DNA from 2 places in the Ruegeria sp. AF8 genome. Region 2 is predicted to be linked to the other one. Evidence: riboswitches for the same ligand, from Rfam matches in the RefSeq annotation. Region 2 holds a riboswitch; the other holds the start of a gene.
The links. Region 2 has a riboswitch for cobalamin ahead of ACR0AO_RS18600 (DUF1636 family protein). Riboswitches for the same ligand answer to the same signal wherever they lie in the genome.
Positions count from the first base shown of each region.

Region 1: another riboswitch for cobalamin. It lies ahead of ACR0AO_RS08635 (hypothetical protein); the one in region 2 lies ahead of ACR0AO_RS18600 (DUF1636 family protein).

Region 1 is NZ_JBQFYW010000003.1:280,124-289,189, forward strand. It holds gene ACR0AO_RS08625 (DNA polymerase III subunit gamma/tau) at 1-1,255, opposite strand, end outside; gene ACR0AO_RS08630 (protein-tyrosine phosphatase family protein) at 1,487-1,930, shown strand; gene ACR0AO_RS08635 (hypothetical protein) at 1,970-2,374, opposite strand; cobalamin riboswitch at 2,463-2,669, opposite strand; gene ACR0AO_RS08640 (TetR/AcrR family transcriptional regulator) at 2,686-3,306, opposite strand; gene ACR0AO_RS08645 (alpha/beta hydrolase family protein) at 3,393-4,253, shown strand; RNA gene ffs (signal recognition particle sRNA small type) at 4,283-4,381, opposite strand; gene ACR0AO_RS08655 (bifunctional 2',3'-cyclic-nucleotide 2'-phosphodiesterase/3'-nucleotidase) at 4,421-6,313, opposite strand; gene nudC (NAD(+) diphosphatase) at 6,516-7,499, shown strand; gene ACR0AO_RS08665 (SRPBCC family protein) at 7,539-8,006, shown strand; gene ACR0AO_RS08670 (prephenate dehydratase) at 8,038-8,871, opposite strand; gene ACR0AO_RS08675 (c-type cytochrome) at 8,992-9,066, shown strand, end outside.
Region 2 is NZ_JBQFYW010000014.1:36,891-45,956, reverse strand. It holds gene ACR0AO_RS18620 (precorrin-8X methylmutase) at 1-414, opposite strand, end outside; gene ACR0AO_RS18615 (cobalamin biosynthesis protein CobG) at 414-1,541, opposite strand; gene cobN (cobaltochelatase subunit CobN) at 1,538-4,831, opposite strand; gene cobW (cobalamin biosynthesis protein CobW) at 4,835-5,890, opposite strand; gene ACR0AO_RS18600 (DUF1636 family protein) at 5,894-6,268, opposite strand; cobalamin riboswitch at 6,346-6,551, opposite strand; gene ACR0AO_RS18595 (PhoX family protein) at 6,899-8,788, opposite strand; gene ACR0AO_RS18590 (hypothetical protein) at 9,011-9,066, opposite strand, start outside.

The DNA of each region.
Region 1 (9,066 bases), on a different contig from region 2:
CGCCGGCCGATGCAAGGACGGCGGTGGATTGCGAGACCTGCGCCCGCGGGCCCGTTGCGGGCATTCCGCCACCCGGACCCGCGGGCGCTGGGGCATCCTGAAGCCGCTTGATCAATTCTTCCGGGCTTGGCAAATCCGAGACATGGGTCAGCCGGATTACTGCCATTTCGGCGGCCATCATCGCGTTTGGCGCAGCCGAAACTTCCTCCAGCGCCTTCAGCAGCATCTGCCACATCCGGGTCAGGACGCGCATGGGCAGCGCCTCGGCCATCTGCATTCCCCGCGCGCGCTCGTCTGGGGAGACGGTCGGGTCTTCGGCGGCATCGGGCGTGATCTTCACCACTGAAACCCAATGGGTGATTTCCGCCAGGTCCCGCAACACCGCCAGCGGATCGGCACCCTCGGCATATTGCGCACCAAGCTCGGTCAAAGCCGCGCCCGCGTCGCCGCGCAGGATCATGTCCATCAGGTCCAGAACCCGGCCGCGATCCGCCAGACCCAGCATCGCACGAACCTGATCGGCAGTGGTTTCTCCCGCGCCGTGCGATATTGCCTGATCCAGAAGCGAGGTCGCATCCCGCGCCGAACCTTCCGCCGCGCGGGTGATCAGCGCCAGGGCGTCTTCGGCGATTTCCGCGCCTTCGGAAGTGGCAATCCGGCGTAGCAGCCCGATCATCACTTCCGGTTCGATCCGACGCAGATCGAACCGCTGACAGCGGGACAGAACGGTGACCGGGACCTTGCGAATCTCGGTGGTGGCGAAGATGAACTTTACATGTTCGGGCGGTTCTTCCAGCGTCTTGAGCAGCGCGTTGAAGGCGCTGGTCGACAGCATGTGAACCTCGTCGATGATGTAAATCTTGTAGCGCGCGCTGGCGGCGCGGTAGCGGACGCTGTCGATGATCTCGCGGATATCGTTCACACCGGTGCGGCTGGCGGCATCCATTTCCATCACATCGACATGGCGGCCTTCCATGATGGCGACGCAATGTTCGCACTTGCCGCAAGGGTCGGTGGTCGGCCCGCCATTTCCATCCGAACCGATGCAATTCATGCCTTTGGCGATGATCCGCGCGGTCGTGGTTTTTCCTGTCCCCCGGATACCGGTCATGATGAATGCCTGCGCGATCCGGTCCGCTTCGAACGCGTTTTTCAGCGTGCGCACCATCGCATCCTGACCGACCAGATCGGCAAAGGTTTCAGGGCGATATTTGCGGGCAAGGACCTGATAGGGGGCGGGTGCGGTGTCGGTCATGTCTGCTCTGCCGGATTCGTCTTGAAAACGCAGCGTAGTGCGCCGCGATGCCCACGTCCACAGCGGCCGCATCGATTTTGGTTTGGATTGCAGACAAGCCGGGGTAAAACACCTGAGTATCGATTGGGAATTCCGGATCTGAGTGCGCTGGTTGTGGGGGGGGAACTGATCGTGTCGCAACTGGTGATCTATGGCCTGCAGGTGGGCGGGGGAACTCTGGCAATTTGCCAGATGCCGGGCCGGGGCGGAACCTATGTTGACGATCTTGATACGATTGCCGACTGGAAACCGGGCCTTGCGATCTCGATGACAACCGAAGTCGAGATGATTCAGGATGGGGCGCGTCATTTCGGATTGGACATTCAGGGCCGGGCCTGCCGGTGGTCGCATCTGCCGGTCGAGGATTTCGGGATACCGTCCCGCAGCATCGAGGAGAAATGGGCTGTGGCCAGCGCGTCGGCCCGACAGGCTCTGGCTGGTGGCGGACGGGTGCTAATCCATTGCCGTGGCGGCTGCGGGCGATCAGGGATGGCGGCGCTGAGACTGATGGTGGAATGTGGCGAAAAGCCGGCAGATGCGCTGACGCGCTTGCGCGCAATTCGCCCCTGCGCGGTGGAAACCGAGCCACAAATGGATTGGGCGCTGAAAGGGCAAAGGGTGTCGCACCGGCCCTGAGGCCGGCTTGCGGTTCCAACTGCGGCCTTGGCTATCCGGTTACAAAGCTGCGTGGTGCGGCGCCTCTGACGTTCTGCGTTGGACGGGAAGCGCCTCCAAAAGCGCGCAGGGCATCGTTTTGACCCAACCCGAAGGAAAGGCGGTCGCAGTCGGGTTCAAAAGCGCATCCGCGATCCGGTTCAGCCGCTCGACATCGGCGTCAGCATCGACACCGCAGAAAATTCGGATGCGGGTGTGATCGGCGCGAAAACTGGCGTCGCACCCGGCGGCGCAATGTCCAAGTTCGCATTTTCCGTCGATTTCGAAGGTGTCTTCGGTGACGGATTTTGACGCCGATATCGCCTGCGTCAGCTTTGTCGCCATCTGCGCCAATGCGGGGCAGGGTTCCCCGGTTTTCTGACACAGGGTTGCCGTGAACAGGTGGTTGTCGGTTTTCCAGATCATATTGCGCCCTCCGCGCCGTGGACGAGGGCGATGGACGGGATAGACAGCGGGCTGCCGTCAAACCCAGCCCGGACACCCCGCCCGAATTCGAGTTTCAGTTCCGATGGCAGGTCTCCTGACTTGCGGGTTGTCGCTTGGCCGACCTTCCCGGCCCATGGGCCAGTGGTGTTTCGGCTGTGCTCTCCGCCTACAGTTGCGGGGGCAGTCGCGGCTTGGGTTCGAAATTGAACCGCACCGTGTTCCCTTTTCATCCCGGCCGTGCTCACGACCGGAAACCATCGCTCAATCGCTAGCGGGCGGGCGGGACCGGGTCAAGGAGATTTCCATTTCGCAAGCGCCCTTGCTGCGTCGCGCCGGGGATCTTTGCGCGGGGAGCCCGGCGACGGGTGCAGTCGGCCCGGCAAGGCACGCAGGATATCCGATGACTGCCTTGCCCGCGCCAGTTGCCATCCGCCCTGAAGCAAAACGAAAAGCGTATCTGCCGCAACGCCGGGCTCTGCCACGCCAAGCCGCTTTGCGTGATGCGCAACTTCGGAAATCCAGCCTTCGTACAGATGATAAGCGTGGTTGCGGAACCTTGTATTGTCGGGCCCTTCGAACAGGGTGGCCGAGATGGGACAGGTGTTCCACTGCCCCGATTTGTCAAAAAGTTTCGCGATTTTGTGGCACAGGGTTTCGGCGCCGGACTCGAAACTTTCCGCCGGTTCAAAAGAATCGGCGATAAGCCCGAGCATCGCGTCAGACGCCCATGTCGCCGCCGCAAGCGCCAGGTCGGCCTTTCCATTCGGGAAATGGTGGTAAAGTGAACCCTTTGGCGCATCAGCCGCCATCAGAACCTCGGACAGGCCGACACCGTGATAACCCGACCGCTGGAACAGGTTGGCGGCGGCGCGTATCAGACGTTCTTTTGTCGGCAAGGGACGTACGGTCATTTGCGGGGATTATTGACATCATTGGACCGATTGGTCCAGAGGGGGATGTGTAGACCGATTGGTCTAGATCATCGAGGAATGGCGCTATGTTGGATGCTCAGGATGCGGTACTGGTCGAGGAATTTCAGTTCCGCTCGGGAACGCGCATGCTGGCCGCCCGCCTCTATCGCACGACAGAGGCGCCTTCGGTTGCCGTTGTGATCAACGGCGCGACAGGCGTTCCAAAAGACTATTACCGGCATTTCGCCAGATGGCTGGCCGGAGAACACGGCATGGCCTGCCTGACTTACGACTATCGGGATTTCGGCAATTCCAAGGTTGGCCGCCTGAAAAAATCCACGACGTCGATGGCCGATTGGGCGCTGGTCGACATGCCGGCGGCCACGGCCGAAATGCGGCAACGGTTTCCGGATGCGAAACTGTGGGTCATCGGGCATTCGGTTGGCGGGATGCTGGGCCCGTTGCAGCCGGGAATTGAACAGATCGACCGGATGATCTGTGTCTGTTCTGGGCTGGTTCAGCACCGCGATCATCCCTGGCCGTATCAGGCGCTCGCCCGACTGTTCTGGTTCGGACACGTTCCTCTGCTCGTCAAGAGTTTGGGTTATCTGCCGGGACGTCTGACGGGCTTTGGCTCCGATCTGCCTCCGCAGGTGTATTGGCAATGGCGAAAGTGGTGCACGTCCGCGCATAGTTACCTGCCCGAAACCGGAAAGACGCTGCCGAGACCGGACTGGGAAAGAAGTGGCGCCTCGGTCGATTTAATCGCATTTTCCGACGATCACGTGATCCCGCCGAAATGCGTATGGCGACTGGCGGAGGTCTACGGGAACAGGTCACGCCGGCGCATATTGACCCCGCAGGAATTCGGATTGACGAACGTCGGGCATCTGGGGGCGTTCGCACGCAGAAATGCCGCAGTCTGGCCCGCGCTCATCTCGGGTTAGGCCGAACCGGTTTGCAGGTGATTTTCGGATAGTGAGAGGTTGGACATCGACCCAAGCGGGACTCGTTGTGGCTGCTTCCTTCCGGACCTGACCAGGTTGGCGAGGCGCTCGCCCGCGCCAACCTCTCGCCGGATGATATAGGTGAGATGCCGGGCAAAGACAACCCGTCACAGGGACAGGCGCAGGCACAGGAATCCGCCCGGATCGACGCCCAGCCGAACCGGTTCAAAGCCTGAAAGCTCTTCAAGATAGCGCAGGGCATCCGGGCCTGTTTTCAGAATCACCGAGGTTTCGTTCATCTCCGCGAACCGCCAGGGGTGCGCCGTCGCCTGCAATGGGTCGATTGGAAGGCGCCCCTCGACATAATCCTTCAAGATGCGCTGAATGCGCAGAGGCGGGATGTCGATGCCGCGCGCATCGCTCAGGGCAGAGAAATGACCGCCGCCATTGAACCGGTAGTTGTTGAGGGCCACGACAAATCTCTGGCGGTCACCGACGGGGCTGCCGTTCCAGACAAGGTCACGAATGCGCCGGTGAGTCAGGTCCGTCAGGCCGCCGTCCGGGCGGAATCGAGGTGGTGAAGTCAGATCGATCATGTATTCAACGCCATGAATGACATCGAAATTGTGGCCTGCGCGGGACGGGTCGATCAGATCGATATCCCGGCTTCCGTCCGGAACCTGATTGAACAGGCAGGCCGACATTTCCAGCCATTCCCGCAATTGCGCTCCGGTCACGACAGCCGCGCGCAATTCGTTGGGAAAAACGCACAGATCCGCAATATGGCGCATGGACACAGCGCCTGCCGGCACCTCTGTATAGTTGCCTGGGCCGGCCCGGCCTCCGAATTTCGCCGGCGATACGGCGGACAGCATCGGCAGCGCCGCCTCGGGCAATCCAGTCAGAAACGGGCGTAATGCCGCCATTTGCGCGGCTGCAACCAGTGCAAGGCCACGGTCTGCGGCGCAAAAGGAAAAATAGCTGTGCATCGACTGATCGACCCGCCCGACTGGCTGGTGCATCCGTTTCAGCGTATCACCATGCCCGGGTTTGAAGATCTGAACCAGCTCGGGGTCCTCGGGTGCGTTGCGACGAACGCGCCCGTTGCTGTCTCTGCTGCAGATCGGGCGCAGTTCAGCCGCATGTTGCGCGACTCTCCACTCGCCAGCCTCTCGGGAAAGCGTCAGATCGATCACCCCCAGATGCGATCCTGACGATCCGGGCATGACAACGGGTTTGCCATGAACCAGACCAGTGTCGCCCGAGACATGGGCAATGCCGTTGTGATCCAGCCCGGGTAGCGTCAGGTGCGTATGCCCGGCGACCACCGCGTCAATCCCCTCAATTGCAGCCAGCGGAACCACCACGTTTTCCATCCGGGATTCGGAAGAAGCTTCGGCCAGACCTGAATGGGCCAGGGCGACGATCACGTCGCATCCCTTTTGCTTCAGGTTGCGTACGGTTGCTGTGGCGGTCTCAAGAATATCTGTCGAGGTCACACGGCCATCAAGCAGATGCGCTTCCCAATCCGTCGTTTGCGGCGGCAAAACCGAAAAGACACCGACTTGCAGCACGCGTGTCTCGACACCAGCCACAAACCGCTGTTCCAAAATGGTCGATGCCTGCCAGGGCTGGTTTGTCTCGAGGCAATGCAGGTTGCTGCACAGTACCGGACATGGCGATTGTGCCAGAATACTGCTCAGGCGTTCCAGTCCAAAGCTGAAATCATGGTTGCCCAACCCGACAGCGTCATACCCCAGGCATTCGAAAGCACGCATCAGCGGGTGCATGCCAGCGTCCGCTTCGGCGGCGCAATCACCAAAGGGTGTACCTTGCAGGGAATCGCCATTGTCGAACAACAGCACGCGCGCCCCTTGACGCTCGGCCTCTTTACGGGCCGCCCTGATCAGGGTCGCCGTTCGTGTCAGCCCGACAGATGGTTCCGGTCGGTCCGAGTAATAGTCATACCCCATGAGGTTCATGTGCAGATCGGATGTCGCCAGAAGCTTAAGGCGGACGGTCGGCGGAGAACTATTGGCATTTTCGGATTTTGAACTCAACGATTGTCCTGCCATCGGTTTTGGGGCTGATTGTTGTTATAGCCGATCCGATGTCCTTAACAGTTTGAAAAAACGGCAAATTGAAGCGGGATTTGGGAAAAGTTTGTGATTGCGTTACTTATGCCATTTACGCTTTCCGTTGGCAGGGCCATTGCGTTAGCCGCATAACCGTGGCAGCCGTTCGGAAAACAAGAGGGCAAGAATGAAACGGGCGGAACAGGTCACATTCGGTGGATCGGAACTGGATCGCAACGCCCACATCCGCGACGACGCGGATGCCCTGAAGCAAGCTGTGGCGCATCCCGACGCGGCATGCCTGTTACTTTGGCGCGGAAAAATTCTCGTTCAGGGTGAGCGGCTGGATCGCTTGTCCACGGTCGCGATGTCCCACGGGCTTGTCCGGTACGAGCCGGGGGACGTGATGGAAGCGCCCGTATTTCTTGGCTTGTCCGCGGCCGGTGCGCCGATCTTTGCCGCGGATATCTCCGGTTGGCAGGCCGAAGATCACGATCTGTCCGGTGTCGGGGCCTTCGTGGACCGCAGCGAACAGCAACACCCGGTTCTGCCGAAGGGCCATGTATTCGCAGAGTTGCGGCGAATCATGACGCGCCTCAGCCCCCGCGACGCCGAACTGGCGGCCTCGGCCAAGGCGGTGATCGGCTGGCACGAAACACATGGATTTTGCGCACGCTGCGGCACCAAAAGCGATGTGTCGCAAGCAGGATGGCAGCGCAGTTGCCCGGCCTGCGGAGGTCAGCATTTCCCACGCACCGATCCGGTGGTCATAATGCTGATCACGCATGGCGATTCGGTTCTGATGGGGCGTTCGCCGGGCTGGCCCGATGGCATGTATTCGCTGCTGGCCGGGTTTGTTGAACCGGGAGAGACGCTGGAAGCGGCGGTGCGCCGCGAAGTCATGGAAGAAGCAGGCGTTCCGGTCGGGCGGGTCCGATATCTGGCAAGCCAACCCTGGCCGTTTCCCGCATCACTGATGTTTGGCTGCGCAGGCGAAGCGCTTTCACGGGAAATAACAATTGACCCGGTTGAAATCGAAGATGCTCTGTGGGTCGGCAAAAGCGAGATGATGCAGGCATTTGCCGGTGAGCACCCGACCTTGTTGCCCGCGCGCAAAGGGGCGATTGCACATTTCTTGTTGCAGAACTGGCTTGCGGATACGCTCGATTGAGCCAAAACACCGAACGCTGCTGAAATTCCGAGGGACTGAATGAAGTTTTCAGGAAAGGAAGATGTCGAGGCGCCGATTGAAGCGGTGTTCCGGATGCTGTCGGATTTCGACCGTTTCGAACGTCTTGCAATTCGGCGCGGAATTGAAGTGACGCGCCAGAATTCGACTTCCCCGGCTTCCGAAGGGCTGACATGGGACACCGAGTTTCAGATACGCGGCAAAGCGCGCCATGTTCAGGTTGTTCTCGGTAAATATCGCGCGCCTACGTTGATGCGGTTTGATGCGGCCAGCAAAGGGATGAGCGGTCATACCCAGGTTGAACTTGTGGCCCTGTCGCCGCGACGAACGCGTTTGTTGGTTGATATCGATTTTGTGGCGACGACCCTGCCCGCGCGTTTGCTGTTGCAATCGCTAAAACTCGGAAAATCGCGTCTCAGACGGCGGTTTCGGCTTCGGCTGGCGGAGTTCGCGGGAAATATGGAGCAGCGATATTCGCAATCGGGCTGACCCGGCGAACAGATGGCCGCCGGGGCCATGTCTAGCTGCGTGGCCGGGCTGCGGGATAGACACCCAAAATCTCCACGTTTGTCGTGAAGTGTTCCAGTTCGTCCATCGCCAGTTGGACATTCTGGTCGTCAGGGTGCCCGACGATGTCTGCATAGAACTGCGTCGCGGTGAAGGATCCGTCGACCATATAGCTTTCCAGCTTGACCATGTTCACCCCGTTGGTGGCGAACCCGCCCATTGCCTTGTAAAGCGCTGCAGGGATGTTGCGCACCTGAAATACGAAACTGGTAATCATGCCGTGCCCGCCCCGACGTGAGTCGTCCATTGCGCGTGACATGACAAGGAATCGGGTGGTGTTGTCGCCCTGATCCTCGATGTGGCGGGCCAGAACGTTCAGCCCATAGATTTCGCCCGCCAACTCACTGGCCAGTGCGGCATGGCTCTTGTCGCCGCGTTCGGCGACCTCACGCGCCGCGCGGGCATTGTCGGGGCTGACGCGGCCGCGGATGTTGTGGCCGCGCAGAAACCCCTCGCACTGGGGCAGCAGAACAAGATGGGAATGTGCCTCGGCAATGTCGTCAAGCGTGGCGCCGGGAACGCCCAACACGTTGATATGCACGCGCACGAACGCTTCGTCGATAATGTGCAGACCGCTATGCGGAAGCAGGCGGTGGATGTCGGCAACACGCCCATAGGTCGAGTTTTCGACCGGCAGCATCGCCAGATCCGCTTTGCCCGACCGGACCGCCTCGATCACATCTTCGAATGTGCGGCAGGGCAAGGCGTCCATGTCGGGCCGCGCGTTCCGGCAGGCCTCGTGACTATAGGCGCCGGGCTCTCCCTGAAAGGCAATTCGGTTGGTCATTTGGTCGTTTCCATGCAACAAGTTCGTTTTTTGGGCGTTTAGTCGCGGTGTCTATACCTTGCCTCTTGCAAGGGGAAGCCTTAGACAGCCGCGCAGACAGCTGAAATGGACTCGCGAGCAATGTTCGACACGATGACAGTTACCAAGGCCGCTGCCGGCCTGTTCGGCGCCTTTCTGGCGTTTCTTCTGGCCAAA
Region 2 (9,066 bases):
CGGCGCGTTGCCTATGGCGACCAGCGCGCCCTTCAGGTGCGGACGCCACAGCTCCAGCGCGGCGGCCGAGCGGGTGTTGCCCATCTCGGCGGCCAAGGGGCGCACACGCTCGTCATGCAGGGTGCAGATCACTTCATTATCGGAGGGAAGGCGGAACCGGGTGACGCCTTCGCTGACCATACGGGCGTCGCACAGGATCGGCGCGCCACCTTCCAGCGCGGTGCGGGCGACCCGCACGAAATCGGGCGAGAAATGCACGAATTCCTCCAGACCGACCATCCCGGCAGCGTGGATCATGCGGACGGCCACCTGCTCTTCATCGGCGTCGAACCGGGCCAGATCGGCTTCGGACCGGATGGTGGCAAAGCTTTCCTTATAGATCGCCGCGCCGTCGGTTTCGTATAGATAGGGCATCAGGTGAAGTCCATGGTCATGAGTGTTTCTGGGCTGAGCCCGCGCTGGCAGGGCTCATCCCCCGCGCGGCCCTGTTTGACAAGATCAAATCGTCCGTTTGCGCCCACCAAAGTAAAGTCGGCGCGGCCCATGCGGGCGCATCCCTTGGCGCATCCCGAGACATGCAAGCGGCCGGGCACACGCACGGCCAAAGCGCGGGCGATATCGCGGGTTTCCGCCTGCGCCTGTGGGCAGAACGGGGCCCCGGGGCAGGCGTCGGTGGTCATAAGCGGGTCGGCGCCTGTTGTGACAAACTCTGGTGCGGGTATCGCCGCCCCGCCTTCCAGCAGGATCAGCCGCCACGGGGTAACCCGCAGGGCAGACGTGCCCGAATCCGCAATCAGCCGTGCAAGCGGTCCGGCGGGCAATTGCCCGAACGCCGCGCCGTAAAGCGGGCCGAGGGGGCTGTTTCCCGGCTGCAATGCCGTGCCGACCGGCCCCGGCGCGTGGCCCTGCCATTCAGACGGCAGGCCCTGCGCCGCAACCACCCGCGCCATGCGGCGGGTTTCCTGGGTAAAGTTTCCGGCGAACCAGCGGGCCAGTTCGAGCAGCCGGTCGATGGCCTCGGCCTCGGTCACCAGTCGACCTGTCTCGGCCCCATCGGCACGCAGGATCAGGCCGTCGAAGCCCGTCTCCAGCCGGATATCCGCCGAATCCGCTGCCAGCAGGCGCGCAGCGCCTGTGTCGATGGCAAAGCCGAACTTGGCAGGCACGGTGGGCAGGTCTGCCAGTCGGTCGATCAGGGCCTGCGCCAGCCGCGCGGTCAGATCGCCGTGCTGATAGAGCGGCGAAACCAGAATGTTGCGCCGCACCTCAATGCCGGGTTCGGCATCCAGCAGGTTCAGCGCTGCCAGCTCCGCCAGCAGCGCCTGGTGATCCGATTCGGTCACACCACGCAATTGTAGGTTGGCACGGTTGGTCAGGTCGATGGTGCCATTGCCGAACCTTTCAGCCAGCGCGCACAGCCCCAGCGCCTGCCGGGCGTCGAGACGGGCCAGACGGGGGCGCACCCGCACCACCAGCCCGTCGCCCGACATCATCGGGCGGTGGGCTCCTGGACACCAGCCTTGAACGATCGGAGTGCTCATCCCAGCCCCTCCAGACGGGCGCGGATCGAGTTCCGGCGCGTGTTCCAAAGTCCGGCGTCCAGCAACGCGCGGAAGCGGTCCTGCATGGCCTGATGTGCCTGCGGGTTGGCCTCTTGCAGGAAAGTGTCGATTTCCTCATTACCCAACGTGGCGTCATGATAGAGGTCGAACAGATGCGGCGCGACAGTGCCCGACAGATGGGCGAAAGAGGCCATGTGATCCAGCGTCGCCGCGATCTCGGCGGCCCCCCGGAAGCCATGCCTTTTCATTCCGGCGATCCAGCCGGGATTGGCGGCGCGGGCATGAACAACGCGGCTGATTTCCTCAGGCAGGGTACGGGCGCGGGGATTATCAGGATTGGTATTGTCCAGATGGAACAGCTGGGCGCTGCCGCCGGTAAGTTTCTTGGCTGCGGCGAACCCGGCCTCGTGCGTGGCATAGTCATTGGCCAGCAGCAGGTCGGTTTCGGTCAGGTCCTGCAGGTGGACAAAGCTGTCGGCATTGGCGACGCGATGAATGATCCCGTCTTTGTCCTGTGCGATATGCTCGCCTTCCAACGCGAAAGAGCTGGCCTCAAGCCACGCTTCCCCCGCCTGCGCGCGGGCCTCGTCGGTATAGGTCTCGGACAGGTGGGTCATGTTCAGGCCATAGCTGCCCGGGGCCGGGCCATAGACCCTGGCGGCGGGTTCCTGACCGGCATAGGGGTTCCAGTCCGGCGCTTCGTCCCGCGCCGACAGCGCCCGGACCGCCTGACCGAACAAGGCCGAAAGGGTCGGGAACACGTCCCGAAACAGGCCCGAAACGCGCAGGGTCACATCCAGTCGCGGGCGGCTGAGGTCTGTGATCGGCAACACCTCGATACCGGACACCCGTTCTGACCCCTTGTCCCAGACCGGTTTGACGCCCAGCAGGTGCAGCGCCATGGCAAACTCCTCACCTGCGGTTCGCATGGTGGCCGAGCCCCACAGATCGACGATCAACCCTTTGGGGTAGTCGCCTTCTTCCTGCAGATGTCGCCGAACCAATTCCTCGGCCAGTTTCACGCCCTGTGTATAGGCGGCGCGGGTGGGCACCGAACGCGGGTCGGTGGTGTAGAGGTTGCGCCCGGTCGGCAGAACATCCGAGCGCCCGCGATAGGGCGAGCCCGACGGTCCAGCCTCGATCCGTTTCCCCGCCAGCGCATAAATCAGGGCGCTGCGCTCGGCATGGGCCGAGGGGGCGGGATCGAAATTGCCCTTCGCCTCGGGCACACGGCCAAAGATGTGCAGGCCGTCGCCGAACTGGCTTTCCTTGATGTCGCAGACAAAACGGTCGATGCGGGTGATCGCCTCGGCGGTGCTGGTGGCCTGATCGAGGCCAAGGTCACTTTCCAGCCCGATGGCCTGCGCCTCATCCCGGATGTCTTCCTGCAGCCGGTCGCGGCGCTTGGGGTCAAGCCCGTCGGCGTTCGAAAACTCATCCAGCAGCGATTCCAGCCGTACCATCCGGTCCGGCGTGCCGCTTTCCTTCATCGGGGGCGGGATATGGCCCAGCGTAACCGCTCCGATCCGACGCTTGGCCTGCGCGGCCTCGCCGGGGTCGTTGACGATGAAAGGGTAGATCACCGGCAGATCGCGGATCAGCGCTTCGGGCCAACATTCCGACGACAGGGCGACCGACTTGCCGGGCAGCCATTCCAGCGTGCCGTGTGCTCCGATATGGATCAGCACATCGGCGCCGAGGCCTTTGCGCAGCCACAGATAGAACGCGACATAGCTGTGGCGTGGGGTGCGGGACAGATCGTGATAGTCGTCATCGCGCGTGTCGATTGTGCCGCGTTCAGGTTGCAGGGCAATCAGGGCCTTGCCGCGGCGCAGGGCGGTAAAGTGGAAAGCCCCATCTGTGAATGTCGGGTCGTTCTCGGGCTTGCCCCATACCGATTGAAGGTCGGTGCGTAGCTGTTCGGGTAGATCCGCCAGCGCTGTTTGATAATTATCAAGCGACCACGAAATGCGTGCGTCCAGCAGGGTCTCGGCAATCGGTTCTGCCGGTGCGGTGTCATAGCCTTCGCTTTGCAGGTCGGCCAGCATCGCCTCGGCCGAGGCCAGCGCGTCGAGGCCGACTGCATGCGCCATCTGCCAAGCTTTGCCCGGGTAGGTGGACAGCACCAGCGCCGGAACCTGATCCCCTTTGGGCTTGTCGCTGAGATCCAGCCAGCCGGTGACGCGGTCGATAATGGCCTCTATCCGTTCGGGCTCGGCGCGGTGGGCAAAGCGGGAGTATTCCAGATGCGGGTCGCGTTTGCCCGGTTCCTTGAACGAGGCTATGCCCGCTGAAATCCTTCCGTCCACCTCCGGCAGCACGACATGCATTGCAAGGTCGGCGGGCGAAAGGCCGCGTTCCGCTTCGGCCCAGGCCTTGCGGCGCGAGGTGGCGAAGGCGACCTGAAACACCGGTACATCCGCCGCGTCCAGAGGCGAGGTGCCCGACGCTCCTTTGCCCGAGAATGAGGTGGCATTGATGATCGCCGAGAGCTTCAGTGCACCGATGCTCTTGCGCAGCCAATCAGCAGCCGCAGGGGCTTTGAGAGAAGGGGCGAACATGCCAACCGCCTCGAACCCCCGTGCGCGCAGGCGGCGGATCAGAGCCGCAACCGGGGCGGTGTCGGCCGAGGTCAGGTAGGCACGGTAGAACGTTACGACGATGCGTTTCGCGTCCCCGGTGAAGGCCTGATCCACGGGGATCACGCCACGATCCGGGCACCAAGCGCCGCATTCCGGCAGAGTTTTGGCCCCCATCACGGGACCTGCGTAAAGACCCGCCGCCAGCGCCATCTGTGCCAAAGCGGCCTGTGCCGCAACCTCTCCGCCGGTGTCGCACAGATGCGCCAAACGACGCAGAGTCGAGGCTGGCAGAGTGGAGTATTCGTCCAGTCTTGTGTCTTCGCGTCCGTCTGCGGGCAGTACGGCCAGGGCGATGCCTTTGGCCTGCGCCAGCGCCAGAACCTGCTGCAAACCGTAGGACCAATAGGGCACCCCGCCAATCAGGCGGATCAGGATGCCCTTGGCCCCTTCAAGCGTTTGTTCAACATAGGTGTCGACGGACAGAGGATGTTTCAGCGCGGCCAGATTGGCGAGACGCATTGTCGGCATGCGCCCCTCGGGGCCGCCCCCGCGATGCCAGCCCGCCGCGAAAGCGCCAAGGTCGCTGTCCGAAAAAGACAGCGCCACCAGATCCGCCGGGCTCTGGCCCAGATCGGTTGGGGTCTCGGTTTCCTCGAGCCCGTGGCTTTCGCGGAAGACGACGTGCATGGCTTACTCGGCGGCCTCGGCTACACCCACGAGGATATCGCGGATTGCGGCCGCTTTGATGTCGTCATGCTCGGCAATGACCACCAGACGCGAACGGCGCTCTTCGCCCGGTTTCCACGGACGGTCATACTGATGACGCACGCGGGCGCCGACAGCCTGCACCAGCAGGCGCATGGGTTTGCCCTGAACGGCAGCATAGCCTTTGACTCGGAGGATGTTTAGTTCATTGGCCAAACGTTCGATATTGGCGACCAATTGCGCCGGGTCGGTCTGTTCCGGAAGCTCGACGATGATGCTTTCAAAATCGTCATGTTCGTGATCATGGTGACCGTCGTGATGGCTTGGCCGCGCGTCCATGTCATCTTCGGCCGCGGCCTCAAGGCCCAGCACAACTCGGACGTCCACGACACCTTCGGCAACTTCGACGACGGGCAGTGGGCGCGGGACCTCGGCGGCGATGATTTCCTTGGCTTTGGCAACGCCTTCGGGACCCGCCAGATCGGGCTTGGTCAGCAGGATGATGTCGGCGCAGGAAATCTGATCCTCGAACACCTCGGACAGGGGCGTTTCGTGGTCGATTGAAGCGTCGGCCATACGCTGGGCATCCACCGCCTCGACGTTCGGAGCGAAACGACCGGCGGCCACCGCCTCGGCATCGGCCAGAGCGATCACGCCGTCCACGGTGATTTTTGAGCGGATATCGGGCCAATCGAAGGCCTTCAGCAGCGGCTTGGGCAGGGCGAGGCCGGAGGTTTCGATCAGAATGTGATCGGGGCGCGGCTCCAGCGCCATCAGCGCCTCTATGGTCGGAATGAAGTCATCAGCCACGGTGCAGCAGATGCAGCCATTGGCCAATTCCATGATGTTTTCCGCCGGGCAATCCGGGATAGCGCAGGATTTCAGGATATCGCCGTCGACACCGACATCGCCAAACTCGTTGACGACAACCGCCAGACGCTTGCCCTGCGGGTTCTGCATCAGGTGGCGCACCAGCGTGGTCTTGCCCGAGCCGAGAAAGCCGGTGATCACGGTGACGGGCAGTTTTTCGAGGTTGCTCATTTCTCAGGCTCCAATCGGGGGAATGCGCGAGGCGCAGTTTTTGCGGAAATGTTCCGGGCGCTCGCGCCATTTGACCAGACCGTCCTCGGTGGCCAGGTATTTGGTTGCGCCATCGACGATGATGCCGACATGATCGGTCTCGTTCAGGTTCTCATAGACAAAGGTCCAGCGTTCCGGCCCGCCACGCAACACGATCGAGCATCCCTGATCGCAATTCGACAGGCACTCGACCGGTTTCAGTTGTATTCCGTCGGGCAGAGCGGCATCGGTCAATGCCTTGTGCAACAAGGCGCCGGGGCGCTGGGCGTCATCCTCGACAGGCAGGCCGCGTCGGCAGGTGGTGCAGACCAGCAATTCGACTGGCGCAGGCTTGGTCACGTCTCATCCCCCCTTAAAGGTTTCTCGGGACGGGGCATCATCCGGGCCATGGCCCGACACCGGAACACCCCGTCCGGTCTTGTCTTCGGGCGTTGGCAGGTCTCCCGGCTTACGGATGTCAGGGATTGTCCCTGTCGGGTGTCCCGCCTTCCCGGCCTTTGGGCCAGTGGCTATGGGCACCCTCTCCGGTCACGGTCGCGGGGGCGGCTGCGTTTGACGGAAAACCGCTGACGCATTCCCTTTTCATCTGTCTGCACAGACACCAACAGCGCGGACATGCGGCAAGGGCAGGGGACTTGTCAAGCGCGCCGATGCCGATGTGAACGGGCAGAGGCGAAAAGCGACCCGCCCCGATCAGCCAGCGGCATCGGTGGTCGGTCTTTCGCGTGACCGGACCTTGAGCAGGCGGCGGGACAGGGGCCGCACATGTCCGGCACGGATCGGGCAATTCGGTTGCTCAAAGGGAATCGGTGGCCCCGCGCTCTGCCGCATCGGCCCTTACGTCCTGGCGTTTCGTAGGGATTGCCGGGCGGGAAACCGGAAGGCAGACGAATGGGCTCGGAACCTCAGGCGCTGACTGGGCCCCCGGTGCTGTTCACCGGGGGAGATTGTTGTTGGAGGATGCCCGGATCACCCGATCGGCGCATTGTCGCCATGCTTGATGGCAATCACGGCCGACCGTGGAGTGCCGCCATCCGGCCAGTTGCTGCCGGGATGCTGGATACCCACGAACATCGTGCGGCGGTCGCCGGACCAGGCAAGCCCGGTGACCTCGCAACCGTTCGGGCCGGTCATGAAGCGCGCGATCTCGCCCGTCACCGGATCACCCACCAGCATCTGGTTGTTGCCCATTCCGGCAAAGTCACCCTGATTGTCGTCATCGCCGTCCGTCTGAATCCAGACCATTCCGGTTGAATCGATGGCCATGCCGTCGGGCGAGTTGAACAGGTTGCCCGCGTTCACATTGGGCGATCCGGCATAGGCGTCGCTGTGTACCGTTGGATTGCCTGCCATCACATAGAGATCCCAACTGAACGTGTCGGCGGCGTGATCGTCTTGCGCGGGACGCCAGCGCACGATCTGACCATATTTGTTGGCGTCCCGCGGATTCGGGCCATTGGCCGATGTCTCGTCGCCACCGGCATTCGGCTTGACGCCCCGGTTCTTGTTGTTGGTCAGGCAGCAATAGGCCTCGATCGCCATCGGGTTCGTCGCCACCCATTCGGGACGGTCCATCGTGGTGCCGCCCACGGTCGAGGCCGCCATGCGGGTGAAAATGGCGATATCTGCAGCGCTCATGCCTGTGGTTTCCGGGGTCAGCGCCAGCCACTCGCCGGTCTCGTCGTCTTTGAATTTGGCAACATAGAGCGTGCCGTCGTCCAGCAGCCCATCAGTGGAGCCGCCGGGATAATAGGTGCCATTGGAAACAAAGCGATACAGGTACTCGCCCCGCTCATCATCGCCCATGTAGACGACGACGCGGCCATCGGGGGCCAAGACCACTTCGGCATTTTCATGCTTGAACCGGCCCAGACCTGTATGCTTGACCGGCGTGCTGTCCGGTCTGGTCGGGTCGATTTCGACGATCCAGCCCGCGCGGTGCGGCTCGTGCGGATTTTTCGATGTATCGAAGCGCGGATCGAACAATTCGTAGCCGTTCCAGCTTGCCGCCTTGATGCCATAGCGCCTGTAGCCGCTTTCGACTTCGGAACTGTAGTTGGCGGTTTCGTCGGATGATCCGAAATACCCGTTAAAATTCTCTTCGCAGGTCAGATATGTGCCCCAGGGCGTCTTGCCGGCACCGCAGTTGTTCATCGTGCCCAGCGCGGACGTTCCCGTCGGATCGGCCTTTGTCTTAAGCAGATCGTGGCCGGCGGCCGGGCCAACGATTTTCATCGGCGTGTTGTGATGAATACGGCGGTTGAACGGGCTGTCCCTGACCACGGTCCAGCCTTCGGGTCCCTCGGCGATTTCCATCACGGTCACGCCCTGAATATTCTGCAGTTTCAAAACGTCTTCGGCGCTGGCCGGTTTGCCCTCCTGCGCGGTCGGCAGGTTGATGTCTTCGTTCGGGTATTCGTGATTGATGGCAATCAGTTCGTGTCCCTGAAACGAGAAGGTTTCCATCCCGTCTGTGTTTTCGCCGAAGATCTTGTCCGAGTTCTCCAGCGGTCCGCCATCGGAGATGTCATAACCGTCAGCTTCCGCAAACAACGGATCGCCCCAACGCGCCAGGATTTTCCAGCTGTATCCCTCGGGCACATGAACGGTACCGTCGGTCTGCGCCGCGATCGGAGTGAAAGTAAAACGCGGAACCTGGGTCGCGGACGCCGCCGTGGAGTTCAGCAGACCGGCACCCATCGCCGCCGCGCCGGAACCGAAGGCAAGTACACCGCCCAGAAAACCCCTGCGCGACAGCGCACTTTCCACAACGCGGTCAAAGCCGTTTTCTTCCGGGCGCGGAAAATTCAGCTCATCCCAGTCGTCAGCGGAAAGTTTGTTGGAATCAAAGTTGTTCATGGTTGGCTCCCAAGTAGCGACTAAACTTCGTGAGCCGAGGATGTAGGAGCCTTGTGTGACAACTCTTTGAACAGATGTGACAGACAGGTGACATTCACTTGATCAAGTTTTCAGTTTCGCCGGAACAGCCGGCAATCGGACAAAAGGAAACCGCCCCGTATACGGGGCGGCATTTCAGTCATTTCATGTCAGATGACTGGAAAGTGGCAGTCTGGAAGGTTTCTATGCCGCCTTGGCCTGGCTGCGGCAATAGCATGAGGCATGCACCGGTACCGTCG